2 regions of the Mycolicibacterium arabiense genome follow, and region 1 is predicted to be linked to the other one. Evidence: riboswitches for the same ligand, from Rfam matches in the RefSeq annotation. Region 1 holds a riboswitch; the other holds the start of a gene.
What was found. A riboswitch is a leader RNA that binds a small molecule or an ion and turns the genes downstream of it on or off. The one in region 1 is predicted to bind glycine.
Positions count from the first base shown of each region.

Region 2: linked by a shared signal. The riboswitch ahead of G6N61_RS14480 (L-serine ammonia-lyase) and the one ahead of gcvP (aminomethyl-transferring glycine dehydrogenase) in region 1 are both predicted to bind glycine.

Region 1 is NZ_AP022593.1:592,624-600,722, reverse strand. Features, by position in the region: gene G6N61_RS04555 (small basic family protein) at 1-110, shown strand, start outside; gene G6N61_RS04550 (DUF881 domain-containing protein) at 247-987, shown strand; gene gcvH (glycine cleavage system protein GcvH) at 1,037-1,432, shown strand; gene garA (glycogen accumulation regulator GarA) at 1,605-2,036, shown strand; gene ftsR (transcriptional regulator FtsR) at 2,036-2,779, shown strand; gene G6N61_RS04530 (bifunctional nuclease family protein) at 2,827-3,321, shown strand; gene G6N61_RS04525 (MerR family transcriptional regulator) at 3,545-4,168, shown strand; glycine riboswitch at 4,240-4,337, shown strand; glycine riboswitch at 4,338-4,475, shown strand; gene gcvP (aminomethyl-transferring glycine dehydrogenase) at 4,568-7,399, shown strand; gene G6N61_RS04515 (substrate-binding domain-containing protein) at 7,492-8,099, opposite strand, start outside.
Region 2 is NZ_AP022593.1:2,673,398-2,681,496, reverse strand. Features, by position in the region: gene G6N61_RS14510 (YajQ family cyclic di-GMP-binding protein) at 1-230, opposite strand, end outside; tRNA gene G6N61_RS14505 (tRNA-Tyr) at 330-412, shown strand; gene G6N61_RS14500 (hypothetical protein) at 600-2,135, opposite strand; gene G6N61_RS14495 (septum formation family protein) at 2,487-2,957, shown strand; gene G6N61_RS14490 (serine/threonine-protein kinase) at 3,243-4,544, shown strand; gene G6N61_RS14485 (hypothetical protein) at 4,554-4,775, opposite strand; glycine riboswitch at 4,909-5,002, shown strand; gene G6N61_RS14480 (L-serine ammonia-lyase) at 5,149-6,522, shown strand; gene G6N61_RS14475 (SEC-C domain-containing protein) at 6,526-6,873, opposite strand; gene G6N61_RS14470 (hypothetical protein) at 7,170-7,508, opposite strand; gene G6N61_RS14465 (alkaline phosphatase D family protein) at 7,662-8,099, shown strand, end outside.

The DNA of each region.
Region 1 (8,099 bases):
GCGACCAGCTCGGAGTGGGCACGCAGCTGTCGACGGCGATCATCGTCGTACTCGGCATCCGGATCTTCGGCAACGCCGCCGCGCTGCGGCGCAGGTTGTTCGGGGCGTGACGTGAGCGAGACCGGCGGGCAGGAGCGCAGCGACTCGGGGAGTCGACACGGCGGGCAGGAGCGCAGCGACTCGGGGAGTCGACACGGCGAGCACCACGGTCGCCACGAGCTCCCGCCGCACCACGCGTCCCGGCCGATCGGGGACCTGCAGTCAGCGGGTGTGGCAGGCGTGGTCCGGCGGGGGAGGTCGCAACTCCTGTTCGGGACGCTGGCGGTGCTGCTGTGCCTGCTGCTCGGCATCGCCATCGCCACGCAGGCCCACCAGACCGACTCGGGTGACTCGCTGGAGAACGCCAGGCCCGCCGATCTGCTGGTGCTGCTGGACTCGCTGCAGCAGCGCGAGGCCGCACTCAACACCGAGGTCGCCGATCTGCAGCGCACGCTGACGGCGCTGGAGACCTCCGGCAGCGACGACGCCGCCGCGATCGCCAACGCCCGCGACCGCCTGGCCGCGTTGTCGATCCTGATCGGTACCGTCGCCGCCACCGGGCCGGGCGTGATCCTGACCATCGAGGACGACGCGCCGGGGGTGTCGCCGGAGACGATGCTCGACGTCGTCAACGAGCTGCGCGCCGCGGGTGCCGAGGCGATGGAGATCAGCACGCCCGCGGGTACGCGGATCAGGGTGGGCGTGGACACCTGGGTGGTCGGCGTGCCGGGCGCGCTGGTGGTCGACGGCATCACGATCAATCCGCCGTATACGGTTCTCGCCATTGGCGATCCGGCCACGCTGGCGGCCGCGATGAACATCCCCGGCGGGGCGATGGACAGCGTCGAACGGGTCGGCGGCACAATGACCGTGCAGCAGACCGACACGGTCGACGTGACCGCCTTGCGGCAACCGAAACCCCGCCAATACGCTCAGCCGGTCAAGTGAGGCCCGACGGCCTCGCCGGTGACACCGAGCGACGAGAACAAGGAGCGCCGTGAGCGAGACCCCGTCCGACCTGTCCTACACCTCCGACCACGAGTGGGTCCGGCTCACCGGGGACGACACCGTACGGGTGGGCATCACCGACTACGCGCAGTCCGCGCTGGGCGACGTGGTGTTCGTCGACCTTCCCGCTGTCGGCGACGAGGTCACGGCGGGCAACGAGTTCGGCAACGTCGAGTCGACCAAGTCGCAATCGGAGCTCTATGCGCCCATCACCGCCAAAGTGGTTGCGGTGAACGAGGATCTGGCCGACTCGCCGGAACTGGTCAATTCCGACCCGTACGGCGGCGGTTGGCTCATCGACCTGCAGGTCGACCCGGACGCCATCGAGGAGGCCATGTCGGCTTTGCTCGACGCCGACGGGTACCGTGCCACTCTCGACGAATGAGGAATTCCGGCGGTGGTGGACCCACCGGGTTACGCCTCACGGTACGGTCGAGTACGTCCCATTACGGTCGCCCGCAGTACGGGGTGGCCAGGCAGACATCGCCACAGCAGCCAGTTAGGAGCAGCGCGTGACGGATAACAGCACCAGTTCGGGAGCCGACTCCAACGAGGAAATGACGGTCGAGACGACCTCGGTCTTCCGGGCCGACTTCCTCAACGAGTTGGACGCCCCGGCCTCGTCGGGCACCGAGGGTTCGGTCTCTGGGGTCGAGGGGTTGCCGACGGGCTCGGCGTTGCTGGTCGTCAAGCGCGGCCCGAATGCGGGATCGCGATTCCTGCTCGACCAGGCGACCACGTCGGCGGGCAGGCATCCCGACAGCGACATCTTCCTCGACGACGTGACGGTGAGCCGTAGGCACGCCGAGTTCCGTCTCGAGTCCGGCGAGTTCCAGGTCGTCGACGTCGGCAGCCTCAACGGCACCTACGTCAACCGCGAGCCCGTCGACTCGGCGGTGCTCTCCAACGGCGACGAGGTGCAGATCGGCAAGTTCCGGTTGGTCTTCTTGACCGGGCCCAAGAGCGACGACGGCAGCTCGAGCGGCTAGTGACCGCCCCCGACACCCCTGCGTTCGCCGGGATGTCGATCGGGGCGGTCCTCGACCTGCTGCGACCCGACTTCCCGGACGTGACCATCTCCAAGATCCGGTTCTTGGAGGCCGAAGGGTTGGTCACGCCGGAACGCACTCCGTCGGGGTATCGGCGCTTCACCGCCTATGACTGCGCACGGCTGCGCTTCGTGCTGACCGCTCAGCGCGATCACTATCTGCCGCTGAAGGTCATCAAGGCGCAACTCGACGAGCAACCCGACGGCGAACTGCCCACGGTGGGTTCGGCTTACGCCGCGCCCCGCCTGGTTCCCGTGTCGGACGCCGGCGCCGACGGGGTGGGCGCCGACGCGGCGTCGGTCGCGCGCACGCCCGCCCGACTCAGCCGCGAGGACCTGCTCGCGCGGTCCGGCGTCGACGAAGCCCTGCTCGGGTCGCTGGTGAAGGCAGGCGTCATCAAGCCGGGTGCGGCGGGGTTCTTCGACGAGTACGCGGTCGTGACGGCCCAGTGCGCCAAGGCGCTCGCCGAGTACGGCGTGGAGCCGCGGCACCTGCGCGCGTTCCGGTCGGCGGCCGACCGGCAGTCGGACCTGATCGCACAGATTGCGGGACCGGTGGACAAGGCCCGCCGGGAGGGTGCACGAGACCGGGCGGACGATCTGGCGCGTGAGGTGGCTGCTCTGGCGATCACGTTGCACACCTCGCTGATCAAGTCCGCCGTGCGCGACGTTCTGGATCGCTGAGGACTAGACTCGGATCGACGATCTGAGGGTGCGGAGGGCAGGCACAGATGGGCGAGGTTCGCGTAGTCGGCATTCGCATCGAACAGCCGCAGAACCAACCGGTCCTGTTGCTGCGCGAGTCGAATGGCGACCGTTATCTACCGATCTGGATCGGTCAGACCGAGGCCACGGCCATCGCGCTGGAACAGCAGGGCGTGGAACCCGCGCGGCCGCTGACCCACGATCTGATCCGCGATCTGATCACCGCGCTGGGGCATTCGCTCAAGGAGGTGCGGATCGTCGACCTCCAGGAGGGGACGTTCTACGCCGACCTCGTCTTCGACCGCGACATCACGGTCTCGGCGCGGCCGTCGGACTCGGTGGCGATCGCGCTTCGCGTCGGCGTGCCGATCTACGTCGAGGAGGCGGTGCTGGCCGAGGCCGGCCTGCTGATCCCCGACGAGGACGACGAAGAGGGCACCGGCGCCGTCCGCGAGGACGAGGTGGAGAAGTTCAAGGAGTTCCTGGATTCGGTGTCACCCGACGACTTCAAGGCCACCTGACGGCCGTTGGTCACGGATGCGTCTCATCTGGCCGACGAGCTTCGACACGCGGCGCATGTTTCCAGAATCCGCGTGCCGGGCAGCCATACTCGGATCAGACTTCAGTCATTCAAGGGCCCGGCCGGGAGCGTATGCTCGACACACTCGAGCTTGAGCAACCGTGCTGCGTCGGAGTTCCGGCTGCGGCGCACGAAGCGGGTTCGATTCGGCGAGAGGATGGGCAGTGGGCGACACGCCACGTCAAGGAGAGTTGGATTCGACTTCCGATGGCGCGCACACGCAGGCCCCACCGGCCGTCGTGAACGAATACGTGCAGGGTCGCCTCTTCCCGGATGACTCAGTGCCCGACGAACTCGTCGGCTACCGCGGGCCCAGCGCATGCCAGATCGCCGGCATCACCTACCGCCAGCTGGACTACTGGGCACGGACGTCGCTGGTGGTGCCGTCGATCCGCAGCGCGGCCGGATCCGGCAGCCAGCGTCTGTACTCGTTCAAGGACATCCTGGTCCTCAAGATCGTGAAGCGACTGCTCGACACCGGCATCTCGCTGCACAACATTCGCGTCGCGGTCGACCACCTGCGTCAGCGCGGCGTGCAGGACCTCGCCAACATCACGCTGTTCTCCGATGGCACCACCGTCTACGAGTGCACGTCGGCCGAAGAGGTCGTCGACCTCCTGCAGGGCGGCCAAGGCGTGTTCGGCATCGCCGTCTCGGGCGCCATGCGCGAGCTGACCGGTGCGATCGCGGACTTCCCCGGCGAGCGTGCCGACGGCGGCGAGTCGATCGCCGCACCCGAGGACGAACTGGCCTCGCGCCGCAAGAGCCGCGACCGCAAGATCGGCTGACTGACGCCGCCGCGGTTCACGGCCGCCGCGGACGCGGCTGACCCAACCGTTCGGTAGACTCGACCTGCATCGTCCCCCTTGCGGGAGAGTTCCGTCGTCGCCAGCGACGGGCGCCGAAGGAGCAATACCTCTCCATCAACCTCTCAGGCACAAGGACCGCTTGGGGCCCCGATGCCTCTGGAAAGTGGTGCGTCGGCACGTCCGGCACACCCGCCCATGGGGAAAGGCGCCACGACACCGAGGCAGAGACGCCTCAGACGCCGAATCTCTCAGGCGCCCGCTACGGGTCGACGACAGAGGGGGAGGACCGCGAGCGGTTCTGGGTAGCGTCCTGCGCCCCCGTGTCGAAATGAGGCCCACGTGTCCGGTAGCCATCCCCATCCCTCGAACGAGCACCACGTGCCCCGGTTCGCCGACCGTCACATCGGTCCCGACGCCGACGCGGTCGCGACCATGCTCGACGTCATCGGGGTCGAGTCGCTCAGCGAACTCGCCGAGAAGGCACTGCCCGCAGGCATTCTCGACGCGCTGACCACCGAGGGCCTCGCACCCGGCCTCGACGACCTGCCCGCCCCCGCGACCGAGGAGCAGGCGCTGGCCGAACTTCGCGAGCGCGCGGAGTCGAACACCGTCGCGGTGTCGATGATCGGGCAGGGCTACTTCGACACGCTGACCCCGGCCGTGCTGCGCCGCAACATCCTAGAGAACCCCGCCTGGTACACCGCGTACACGCCGTACCAGCCCGAGATCAGCCAGGGCCGGCTCGAGGCGCTGCTCAACTTCCAGACCATGGTCGAGGACCTGACCGGCCTCGAGGTCGCCAACGCGTCGATGCTCGACGAGGCCACCGCGGCCGCCGAGGCGATGACGCTCATGCAGCGCGCGGTGAAGCGGTCGGTCAACCGCCTCGCCGTCGACTCCGACGTCTACCCGCAGACCGCGGCCGTGATCGAGACGCGGGCCAAGCCGCTGGGCATCGAGGTCGTCACCACCGATCTGCGCAACGGCCTGCCGGAGGGCGACTTCTTCGGCGTGATCGTCCAGTCGCCAGGTGCCAGTGGTTGCGTGACCGACTGGAGCGGGCTCATCGAGCAGGCCCACGAGCGCGGCGCGCTGGTGGCCGTCGGCGCGGACCTGCTGGCGATGACGCTGCTCACCCCGCCCGGTGACATCGGCGCCGACGTCGCGTTCGGCACCACCCAGCGCTTCGGCGTTCCGATGGGCTTCGGCGGCCCGCACGCCGGTTACCTCGCGGTGCACACCAAGCACGCCCGCCAGCTGCCCGGTCGCCTCGTCGGCGTCTCCGTCGACGCCGACGGCTCACCCGCCTACCGCCTGGCTCTGCAGACCCGTGAGCAGCACATCCGCCGCGACAAGGCCACCAGCAACATCTGCACCGCCCAGGTGCTCCTGGCCGTCATGGCCGCGATGTACGCCAGCTACCACGGCTCCGACGGGCTGACCGCGATCGCACACCGCGTGCACGGCCACGCACTGGGCATCGCGACGGGGCTCGAGACGGCGGGCGTGGAGGTCGTGCACGACGCGTTCTTCGACACCGTGCTGGCCCGTGTGCCCGGCCGCGGCGAGCAGGTGCGCGCCGCAGCCAAGGAGCGCGGCATCAACGTGTGGCTGGTCGACGCCGACCACGTCTCCGTGTCGTGTGACGAGGCCACCACCGCCCTGCACGTCGAGCACGTCCTCGAGGCGTTCGGCGCCACTCGCGGCGGCCAGCACTGGCGTGGGCCTGCGGTGCACACCCGCTCGTCGGAGTTCCTGACCCACCCCGCGTTCACCCGGTACCGCACGGAGACCGAGATGATGCGGTACCTGCGGTCGCTGTCGGACAAGGACATCGCGTTGGACCGCAGCATGATCCCGCTGGGCTCGTGCACGATGAAGCTCAACGCGGCAGCGGAGATGGAGCCCATCACGTGGCCCGAGTTCGCCCGTCAGCACCCGTTCGCGCCGGCCTCGGACACCCCGGGCCTGCGCTCGATGATCGCCGAACTCGAGACGTGGCTGACCAAGCTGACCGGCTATGACTCGGTGTCGCTGCAACCCAACGCCGGGTCCCAGGGCGAGTACGCCGGCCTGCTGGCCATCCAGGCCTATCACCTCAGCCGGGGTGACGAGCAGCGCAACATCTGCCTGATCCCGTCGAGCGCCCACGGCACCAACGCGGCGTCGGCGGCGCTGGCGGGGATGCGGGTCGTGGTCGTCGCGTGCCGGGAGAACGGCGACGTGGACCTCGACGACCTGCGCGCCAAGATCGCCGAGCACGCGGATGCGATTGCGGCGCTGATGATCACGTACCCGTCGACCCACGGCGTGTTCGAGCAGGACGTCGAGGCGATCTGCGCCGCGGTGCACGACGTGGGCGGCCAGGTGTACGTCGACGGCGCCAACCTCAATGCGCTGGTCGGTCTGGCCCGGCCCGGCAAGTTCGGTGGCGACGTCAGCCACCTCAACCTGCACAAGACGTTCTGCATCCCGCACGGCGGCGGAGGCCCCGGTGTCGGCCCGGTCGCCGTCCGCTCGCACCTGACCCCGTTCCTGCCGGGCCACCCGCTGGCCGGGGAGCTCTCCGACACGTACACCGTCTCGGCGGCACCGTACGGGTCGGCGTCGATCCTGCCGATCACGTGGATGTACATCCGCATGATGGGTGCCCCGGGCCTGCGGGCGGCGACGCTGACGGCGATCGCGTCGGCCAACTACGTCGCGCGGCGCCTCGACGAGTACTACCCGGTGCTCTACACGGGCGAGAAGGGCATGGTCGCCCACGAGTGCATCCTCGACCTGCGCGGCATCACGAAGAACACCGGCGTGACGGTCGACGACGTGGCGAAGCGCCTGGCCGACTACGGGTTCCACGCTCCGACGATGAGCTTCCCGGTGGCGGGCACGTTGATGGTCGAGCCCACCGAGAGTGAGAGTCTCAACGAGGTCAACGCGTTCTGCGAGGCGATGATCGCGATCCGCGCCGAGATCGACCAGGTGGGTTCGGGAACCTGGCCGGTCGACGACAACCCGCTGCGCGGCGCCCCGCACACCGCGGAGAGCCTGCTCGTCGAGGAGTGGACGCACCCGTACACCCGCCAGCAGGCCGCCTACCCGCTGGGCAAGGCGTACCGCGCGAAGGTGTGGCCACCCGTGCGTCGCATCGACAGTGCGTACGGCGACCGCAACCTGGTGTGCTCCTGCCCGCCGGTCGAAGCCTTCGCCTGACCGCCTGACCCCCGCGAACGTCGGTTACCGCCACGCGAAACCCCTTGGGGGCGTGGCGGTAACCGACGTTCGGCGAGAAGTGGGGAGCGGGGCTAGCCCAGGGCGCCGGTGAGCGCCGAGGCCAGTTCGGGCCCGGTGGAGGCGTTGAGGTTGGTGTAGGTGCCGCCGGTGATCTGCGACACCGCCTCCCACGTGGCGCGGTCCGGGTCGGCGCCGAAGTCGACGACGTCCACCGCGACCGGCCGTCCCTGCTGGAAGGCGCCGCGGACGAAGTCCTGCAGGCCGGCACCGTCGAGTGACTGATCGGTGTGCGGCCCCGACGTGATCACCAGGATCGAATTCGGCTGTCCCTCGCGGTAGTTCGCCATCGCCTCGTTGAAGACGAGCCGCATCGTCGTGAACGACACCGCACCGCCGTTCGACGCACTCTGGCCGCGCAGGTTGTCGGCCAGCACCGTCGAGCGAGGCTGTCCGCCGACCTGGTCGCTCAGCGGTCCGAGCGGGACTTCCGACCGGCCCGCCACGCCGTCGAACGTCCACAGGCCCAGCGCCGCGGTGGGCGGCAGTGCCCGGACGCGTTCCTCCAGCGCGGCGGTGACGTTGGCGAGACGGCTGCGGCCGCCCTCGTCGGCGCTCATCGACTGGTCGAGCATGATCGTCACGGCCGGGCTCTGGGCGGGCGATGCGACGGCCTCGGCCA
Region 2 (8,099 bases), 2.1 Mb from region 1:
ATGGAGATGTCGCGCCGGATCAGCTTCTCCTTGAACACGTCGACGGCGGCCTTGACGCGCTCCTCGGTCGTGGAGGTGAGGATGATGCCTTCCTCGCCCTGCCATTCGATGGTGGTGTCGGTGCCGCGGAAGTCGAACCGGGTGGACAACTCCTTGGCCGCCTGGTTGAGCGCGTTGTCGACCTCCTGACGATCTGCCTTGCTGACGACGTCGAAGCTTGAATCCGCCATGGGAGTCCTCCTCACGAGGGTGGGTGCGTTTTCGTCTTGGGACCATCCTCGTTGTACCCTGCTAGTCGCACTAAACCCGGGTCGGGTGGCGTGCGTCCCGGCAGGTTGCCCGAGCGGCCAATGGGAGCGGACTGTAAATCCGTCGGCTAACGCCTACACAGGTTCGAATCCTGTACCTGCCACACGAATCAGGCCCCCTCTGCGGAGGGGGCCTGATTGCGTTCTGTAGACCAGCAGCGTCCCGCCTCAGCGTCCTCACAGGACGATCTCCGTACCGTCGAACGCAGGCAAGGTGGCCTACACCTCGGCCGCCTGGCCGAGGTCTCGCCGGCCCTAAGGGTCGGCGGGACCGTCTAAGCGCGTAGGCGCCTACTTCAGCACGACGACGACGGCGTACCCGTCGTGATCCCCGGTGGTCATGGTCGCGGTGTTGTAGGCGTTGTTCAACGGGACCATGCCGCCGTAGGTCGCCTTGCCGCTGGCGATGAGCCGCTTGGCCAGCGCGTTGCGGGCCACGTTGGACGACACGTAGGCGTGCCTCGGCAGGAACTCGTAGATCACGAACTCCTCGGTGCTGAACGCGCCACTCCAGACGTACCCCTCGGCCGTCTCCACCGGGTCGGGCCCGAAGATGCGGCCGTGGTTGTTGGGGAACAGGAAGAAGTTGTCGGAGAACCCCAGCAGCGGTCCGGTGGGCTGCTGCCCGTAGAGGATGTCGTCGATCGCGCCGCGGAAGCCGGTGCTGTGGAAGGGCTGGCCCGGGAACCCCGACCAGAACATGGCGCAGTTGAGCTTCGCGGTGGATTCGGCCGCGGACGACGACGTCGGGTCCACGATGATGACGTTGACCGGCTCGAGGACGGTCCTACCGCCGTACGGCAGTCCGCCGTAGTCCGCGATCTGACCGTTCGGTTCCAGCATCCACTTGCCGATGTCGCCGTACGGCGTCGCCACGTCGTCGGTGGGGCTGGGCACGCCGACGGCCGTCGACGGCACCGCGTTGGTCGGGATCGTGACGGACGGCCCCTGCGGGAAGATGTGGGTGACACCCCAGATGAAGCGTTCGATCTCCCGGTGGACCAGCTGCAGTGCCGCCTGCACGATCGGGAACGGTGCGACGGGTGCGTCGCCGGTGCCCGCAGTCGGTGAGATGCCGAGGGCGGACAAGACGTGGCCGACGACCATTGCGATCGGGTTGGCCGGGGCCGGCTTGGCCTGAGTCGGCGAAACCGGGGAAATCGCAACGACATTCGTGGACACCGGTGCTGCGGCGGGCAGTGTGCCACCCGTTGCGACGACAGTCGTCACGATGGCCTTGGGCACCGTCGCGTCGGACTCGTCGACGACGTCCTTCACGGCGGCCCCGTGGGTAGCGACGATTCTCGGGGCTTCGGCGGGCTTGGTGCCGCCACGATTGGCGGGCGAATTCGAGTCGGAACCGCCCGGCCCTTTGGGCGCAAGGGCCGACACGACCTTCTCCGGGATGCCCACGACCAACTCGGGCAGCGTCTTCGGCTCGTCTTCGACGGGCCGATCCGCGTCGCGGCCGTTGCCCAGCTGCATCGTCGGGACGTTCGACGGCGGGTCGGTCTCGTCGTCCGTCGAAGTCTCATCGGTCGACGGGGTGTCGGTGTCGGTCGCTCCGGTGTCGGTCGACGTCTCGGCCGTACCTGCGGTCGCCCCGGTCGAGCCCGTCGACGTGTCCGGCGAGGACTGTCCGGTCGAATCGCTCGAGGCGTCCGGACCCTCCGCGTGGGCCACGCCCGCGCCACCGGCCACCGCCGCTCCGATGCCCAACGCCAGCGCGAGTGCGCCGACGCGACCGACGAACGATGCCGCACTCGACGCCAATGGTCGCGAATCCCGTTGGTGCGTCCCGATGATCGACGCGCTGTGCCGGCCCATGGTCGTTCCCTTCGCCCCCCGCGGATCGCCACGACTGTCCGCGTCCCCTGTAGTTCGGACGAAGTCTAACCCCGACGACCTGGCTTTCCGCAAACGATCCGAGCCGCGAGCGGACGGACGATCGCGTGGCAGGGCGTAACGATCTTGTGCACCAGAACGATGGCGCTCCACCTGCGTCGATGACGTCGGGTCGGCAACGGCGCAACGACCGCGCGCCCGATCATGACGACGCGACATCGTTTGCCGCGAGCAAAGGCAATCGTGAGCGTTTCGAGCGAAACGGGTCGCCCTCTCAGACCGTCGTCCATACTCGCCGGGAGGCGACGATTGCTGTCCGAAGGAGACGCGCTGGTGAAGCACTCGATGGCGGTAACGGCGTGTGTCATGGCGACGGTCGGCGCACTATCGGGGTGCATGGGCCGGCTGCCCACCAACGAGGCCAGCTCGACCGCGACGGCACCTCCGGAACAGGAGGGACGATCGGTGGCGTCATACTTCCGGGCCGGCGACTGCATCGAGGAGATCTCGCCGTCCGCGACGGCCGTGACGCTGGTCGACTGCACGGAGCCACACGCTGCCGAGGTCTACGCCGTGTTCGCGCTGCCGGACGGGCCGTTTCCGGGCGACGCCCGCATCCAGGAGTATCAGGACAGGTGCAGCAGGGCGGCTCTCGCGGAGTACTCGTCCGCCGCGGCGAACGACCCGTCCATCGACACCGTCAGACGATCCCCGGATCAGGCCTCGTGGGACATCGGAGATCGATCAGTGACCTGCATCGTCACCTTCGATCCGCCTAGGCGGGGCTCCATCCGTCAGCCGTGACGGCAAATGTGCCAACTAATTGTTTCGATCGGGCCATATCGGATACCGCTCCAGTGGGCCGCGCTGCTTGTCGACGCACATCGAAGAGCAGGTCCAGCGAAGCCCCGTCGCGCTTGCGTTCAGACAGAAGCGCGATACGAGAGCGGCGGGGCTTCGTCTCAAGTATCGGCAATCGTTCGGGATCGCCAAAAACCTGACGGCCGCGTTCACATTTTCTTCAGAACCGACCGGATCCGCCCGCGTGGCGACGTTTACGCATGGGTCAACGGGGATAGCCTCCCGACCATGGACGGTCCCGGCCTGTTGGGCGGCCGATACGAACTCCGCGACATCCTCGGGTTCGGGGGAATGGCCGAGGTCCGTGACGGCTGGGACACGCGTCTGGACCGGGCCGTCGCAGTGAAGCTGCTCTACCCGGGCTTGAGTTCGCAGCCCGAGACCCGCGAACGGTTCACCGTCGAAGCGCGCTCGGCTGCCGCGCTCAACCATCCCGACATCGTCTCGATCTTCGACTTCGGCGACGACGACGAGTCACCGTTCATCGTGATGGAGCGGTTGCCCGGCGAGACGCTGGGCGACCGAATCGAGCTGGGCCAGCTGTCGTCGGCCGAGGTGCGCGAGGTGCTGTGCAGCGTGTTGTCCGCGCTGTCGGCGGCACACGCGGCGGGCATGCTGCATCGCGACGTCAAGCCGGGCAACGTCCTGCTGACGTCGTCCGGCGGGGTCAAGCTCGCCGACTTCGGCATCGCGAAGACCCCCGGCGGGGCCCACACGACGACCGGTCAGATCGTCGGCACGCTGGCCTACCTGAGTCCCGAGCGGATCGCGAGCAAGCCGGCGTCCATCGCCGACGACCTCTACGCCGTCGGCGTGGTCGGTTACGAGGCGCTGACCGGCGAGAAGCCGTTCCAGCAGGACGAGATCATGCCGTTGGCCCGGGCGATCCTCGAGGAGGATCCGGTGCCCTTGACCACGCTGCGCCCCGACGTGGACCCCGACCTCGCCGCCGTGATCGAACGGGCGATGTCGCGCGACCCGCAGCGCCGGTTCGCCACTGCCGACGACATGCGCGACGCACTCACCGGGGGAGCGGCCCGCCGGTTCACCCCCGCCCGGCCCGTCGCGTTCGCAGCTCCCGTGAGTCAGCCACCGGTGTCCGCACCGTCGACGGGCTCGACTTCGCGGCCGATCACCAGGGTGTTCGACGCGCCCACCGACACGTTCCCGGCCGTGTCCACGAGTGCCGTCGACGACGGGCACAGGGCAGGCAGGGGCCGGGCCGTCGCCGTGGCATCGGCAGTCCTGTGTTCGATGGCAGCGCTGGTAGTGGTGTTTGGCCTCGATCGGTCGCCGACGTCGACACCGAGCGACACCGAGCCGGTCAGCATCAGCACGCCCGCCGCGCCGCCCCCCGCACCGCCGCCGCCTGCTCCGCTGACCGTCACTCAACTGGCACCCGCCCCGGTCGTCGAGCCGCAGGCCCCCGCGCCCGCTCCCGTCATCGAGCAGGCCACGCAGCAGAAGGAGCGCGGCGGCAACAACGGAAACGGCAAGGGCAACGGCAACGGCACCAAGAAGCCGAAGTAGCTCAGCGGTCTAGCGGATCCACTTCCACGGCTTGTCCCAGTGGCCGGGCGGTACGCCCACGACGTGGCCGATCTGACCGGGAGGCACGCCCAGCCACTGGCCGACCTGTCCCGGCGGCAGCTTGGGATCCCAGTGATCGGGGTCGGCCTGGGCGGGCGCACCCGCCGCCATCGCACCCAGTCCCATGGCCGCGGAGATCGCCGCCGTGGCTGCGAGCTTCTTCACGTTCACCGGTCACTCCCTTCGTTCGGTCACGCCTGTGCCCATGATCAACACCCGGCACGGCGGTCGTGTTCCGGCATCGTCGTTGCCCGACGCCGCGGTGCTTCCGGCGGTACCCTCGGTGAACAACTGAACATGCCGTAGACGCGTGGCGGGAGAAACCTCCTCAACCGGAGGCGCCGTAGGAGCAATGTCCTCCCCAGGAATCTCTCAGGCCCAAGCACCGCCGCGTCGAGGCGACTCTGGAGAACAGCGACCGCACTGCAGCCGTCGCTTACCGAAGGTGAAAGGCGTTGCGGCGCCCAAACTCTCAGGTGCCAGGACAGAGCGGGGAGGTGCCGTATTCGATGCCCTCCTGGGCGCGACGAAACCGGAGTGCCTCGTGACCATCAGCGTGTTCGATCTCTTCACCGTCGGCATCGGGCCGTCGAGTTCCCACACCGTGGGGCCGATGCGCGCCGCCGCACGCTTCGTCGAAGGCCTCTCCGACGACGGCGTGCTCGCCGCAGTCCGTGACCTGCGGGTGGAGCTGTTCGGCTCGCTCGCCGCCACCGGCGCAGGCCACGGCACGATGTCCGCGGTGCTGGTGGGGCTGGAGGGCCTGCATCCCGATCGGATCGATGCCGACGACATGGCAGCGCGGCTGCAGCGGATGCGCGAGACGGGTCTGGTCCGCCTCGGCGGGCAGGTCGAGGTTCCATTCCGCGAGGCCGACATCGCGCTCTCACCGCAGATCGTCCTCGACCGGCACCCCAACGCCATCACGCTCACCGCTCTCGGCGAGGACGCCGACGTGCTCGCCGCCAAGACGTACTTCTCGGTCGGCGGGGGGTTCGTGGTCGCCGAGGAAGAGGCCGCCCCCGACCCGGGGCAGGCCAAGGGCGTCGTCTTCGGATCGGCGCGCGAACTCCTCGACCTGGCGACCCGCCGCGACACGTCGATCTGCTCGGTCATGGCCGAGCACGAGCAAGCCCTGCGACCGATGCCCGAGGTGCGTGCGCGTCTACTGCACATCCGCGACGTCATGGCGCAGTGCTTCGAGCGCGGCATCGCCCAGGACGGCTACCTACCCGGCGGGCTTCAGGTCCGCCGGAGGGCGCGGGCCTGGCACGAGCGGCTGGCGGCCGAGGATCCGGAACGCGATCCCGTCTTTGCCGAGGATTGGGTGAACCTGGTAGCGCTCGCGGTCAACGAGGAGAACGCCGCGGGCGGACGCGTCGTCACGGCGCCCACCAACGGTGCGGCGGGCATCATCCCTGCGGTCCTGCACTATGCCGTGCACTACTGCCCGGCAGGGCGGGCCGACCCCGACGACACCGCCGTTCGCTTCCTGCTGACCGCGGGGGCGATCGGGTCGCTCTACAAGGAACTCGCATCGATCTCCGGCGCGGAGGTCGGGTGTCAGGGCGAGGTGGGCTCCGCGGCGTCGATGGCGGCGGGCGGCCTCACCGAAATCCTGGGTGGCACACCGGCTCAGGTTGAGAACGCCGCGGAGATAGCGATGGAACACAGCCTTGGTCTCACGTGTGATCCGATCGCCGGGCTGGTGCAGATCCCCTGCATCGAACGCAACGCGATCTCGGCGGGCAAGGCCATCAACGCGGCACGGATGGCGATGCGCGGCGACGGAACCCACCGGGTGAGCCTCGACGAGGTGATCGAGACCATGCGGGCCACCGGCCGGGACATGAGTTCCAAGTACAAGGAGACGTCCGCGGGCGGATTGGCCGTCGCCGTCAACGTCGTGGAGTGCTGAGCCCTACCCGCGTCCGTGGCAGCTCTTGTACTTCTTGCCGCTCCCGCAGAAGCATGCACCGCGCCGCGGTATCGGCATCTCGTCGAGCCGACCGGCGAGGGCCTTGTCGATGACGTCGTCGAGCCTGCCCGGTGTGGCGGGTTCCTCGGACAGGATCCAGATCGTCAGCAGCACACCGACGATGGCGGAGAGAGCGGTGGCGACCACCGGCGGCTCAGCGGACTGCCCGCGAAGCCACCTCGCGAGTGGGGCGGACACCGGTTCGACGGTCTCCGCCAGGACCTCGACCGACTCGGCGGAGTCGACGGTGCGCAGGGCCGATTTGAGCTGGAACAGGTCGCGCGCCGGCATCCGGTAAAAGACGCCGTCGAGACCGAGGCGGTTTACCTGACGTCCATGACGACGGGACCGATGCATGCGTGCCGCATGTATCGGAACGGATGATCGCAGATCGGGCAAGCTCCATCATCGTCTTGCTGCGTCACCGCCTGGTGCGGTCGGAGGCGGTGGGCGACCATGGTGGTGGTGTGCGTGAACAGCGTGGACAACATGACAGTCCCCCCAGACGTCGAGCGATGTTTTCCCCGTGGACCAGCATAGACCGGGAAAACCGACGTGGACGTCAAAAGTTAGCAAATTCTCCCGCGTCAGCCCGGCGGGGCCGGTGCGGGGGTCGGCGCCGTGGCCGGCTGCCTCGGCGCGGGCCCGGGTGCAATCCCGGGAGCCTGACCGGGTGCGGGGACGGCGCCGGGTGCGGGCGCGCCGCCTGCCGGCGGTGCCATGCCCGGCCCCATCGGCGGAGGCGGTTGCTGCAGTGTCGGTGACGGCGTGGTGGGCTGCGCGGGGATCCGGTCGACGCCGTTGCCCTTGACGATAAGAACGGCCAGCACGATGAACCCGGCCAGCGCGATCACTGCCAGCGCCGCAAGCGCATACCAGAGCGCATTCGCTGCCTTGCCTACCTGCGGTGACGTCGTCGTCGCCATTGAGCACCACCCTTCGCGCTGCCGAGTGTAGCGAGACGTTTCGGCGCCGAAGTGTCAACCCTTGCGGCACGCGTGCCGCGATCGTAAGACCATGGGCGGACGCCGTACGCCTGCGCGTAACCGCTGCGACAGTCGCCCGGCAGACACTGCGCCGTGCCCATCACGCCGAACCGGCGCAGCGTGCTCAAGGCGGGTGCCGTGTTCGCCGCACTGCCCGTCGTCGGGTTCACCGATCGCCGGCGAGCCGGACCTCTGGCTGGCGACCCATTCACTCTGGGCGTCGCGTCCGGTGAACCCGCGCCCGACGGCGTAGTGCTGTGGACGCGGCTGGCGCCGAACCCGTTGGCCGAGGACGGCTTCGGCGGCATGCCCGCCCGCGCGGCGGACGTCGAATGGGAGGTGGCGACCGACGAGTCGTTCAGCGCAGTGGTGCGACGCGGTGTGACGACGGCCCTGCCCGAGTCGGCGCACAGCGTGCACGTCGAGCTGAGCGGGCTGCGGCCGGGCGCCGAGTACTTCTACCGGTTCCGCACGTCGGGCCACGTGTCTCCGCCCGGGCGCACCCGCACTTCCCCGGAACCGGGCTCGCTG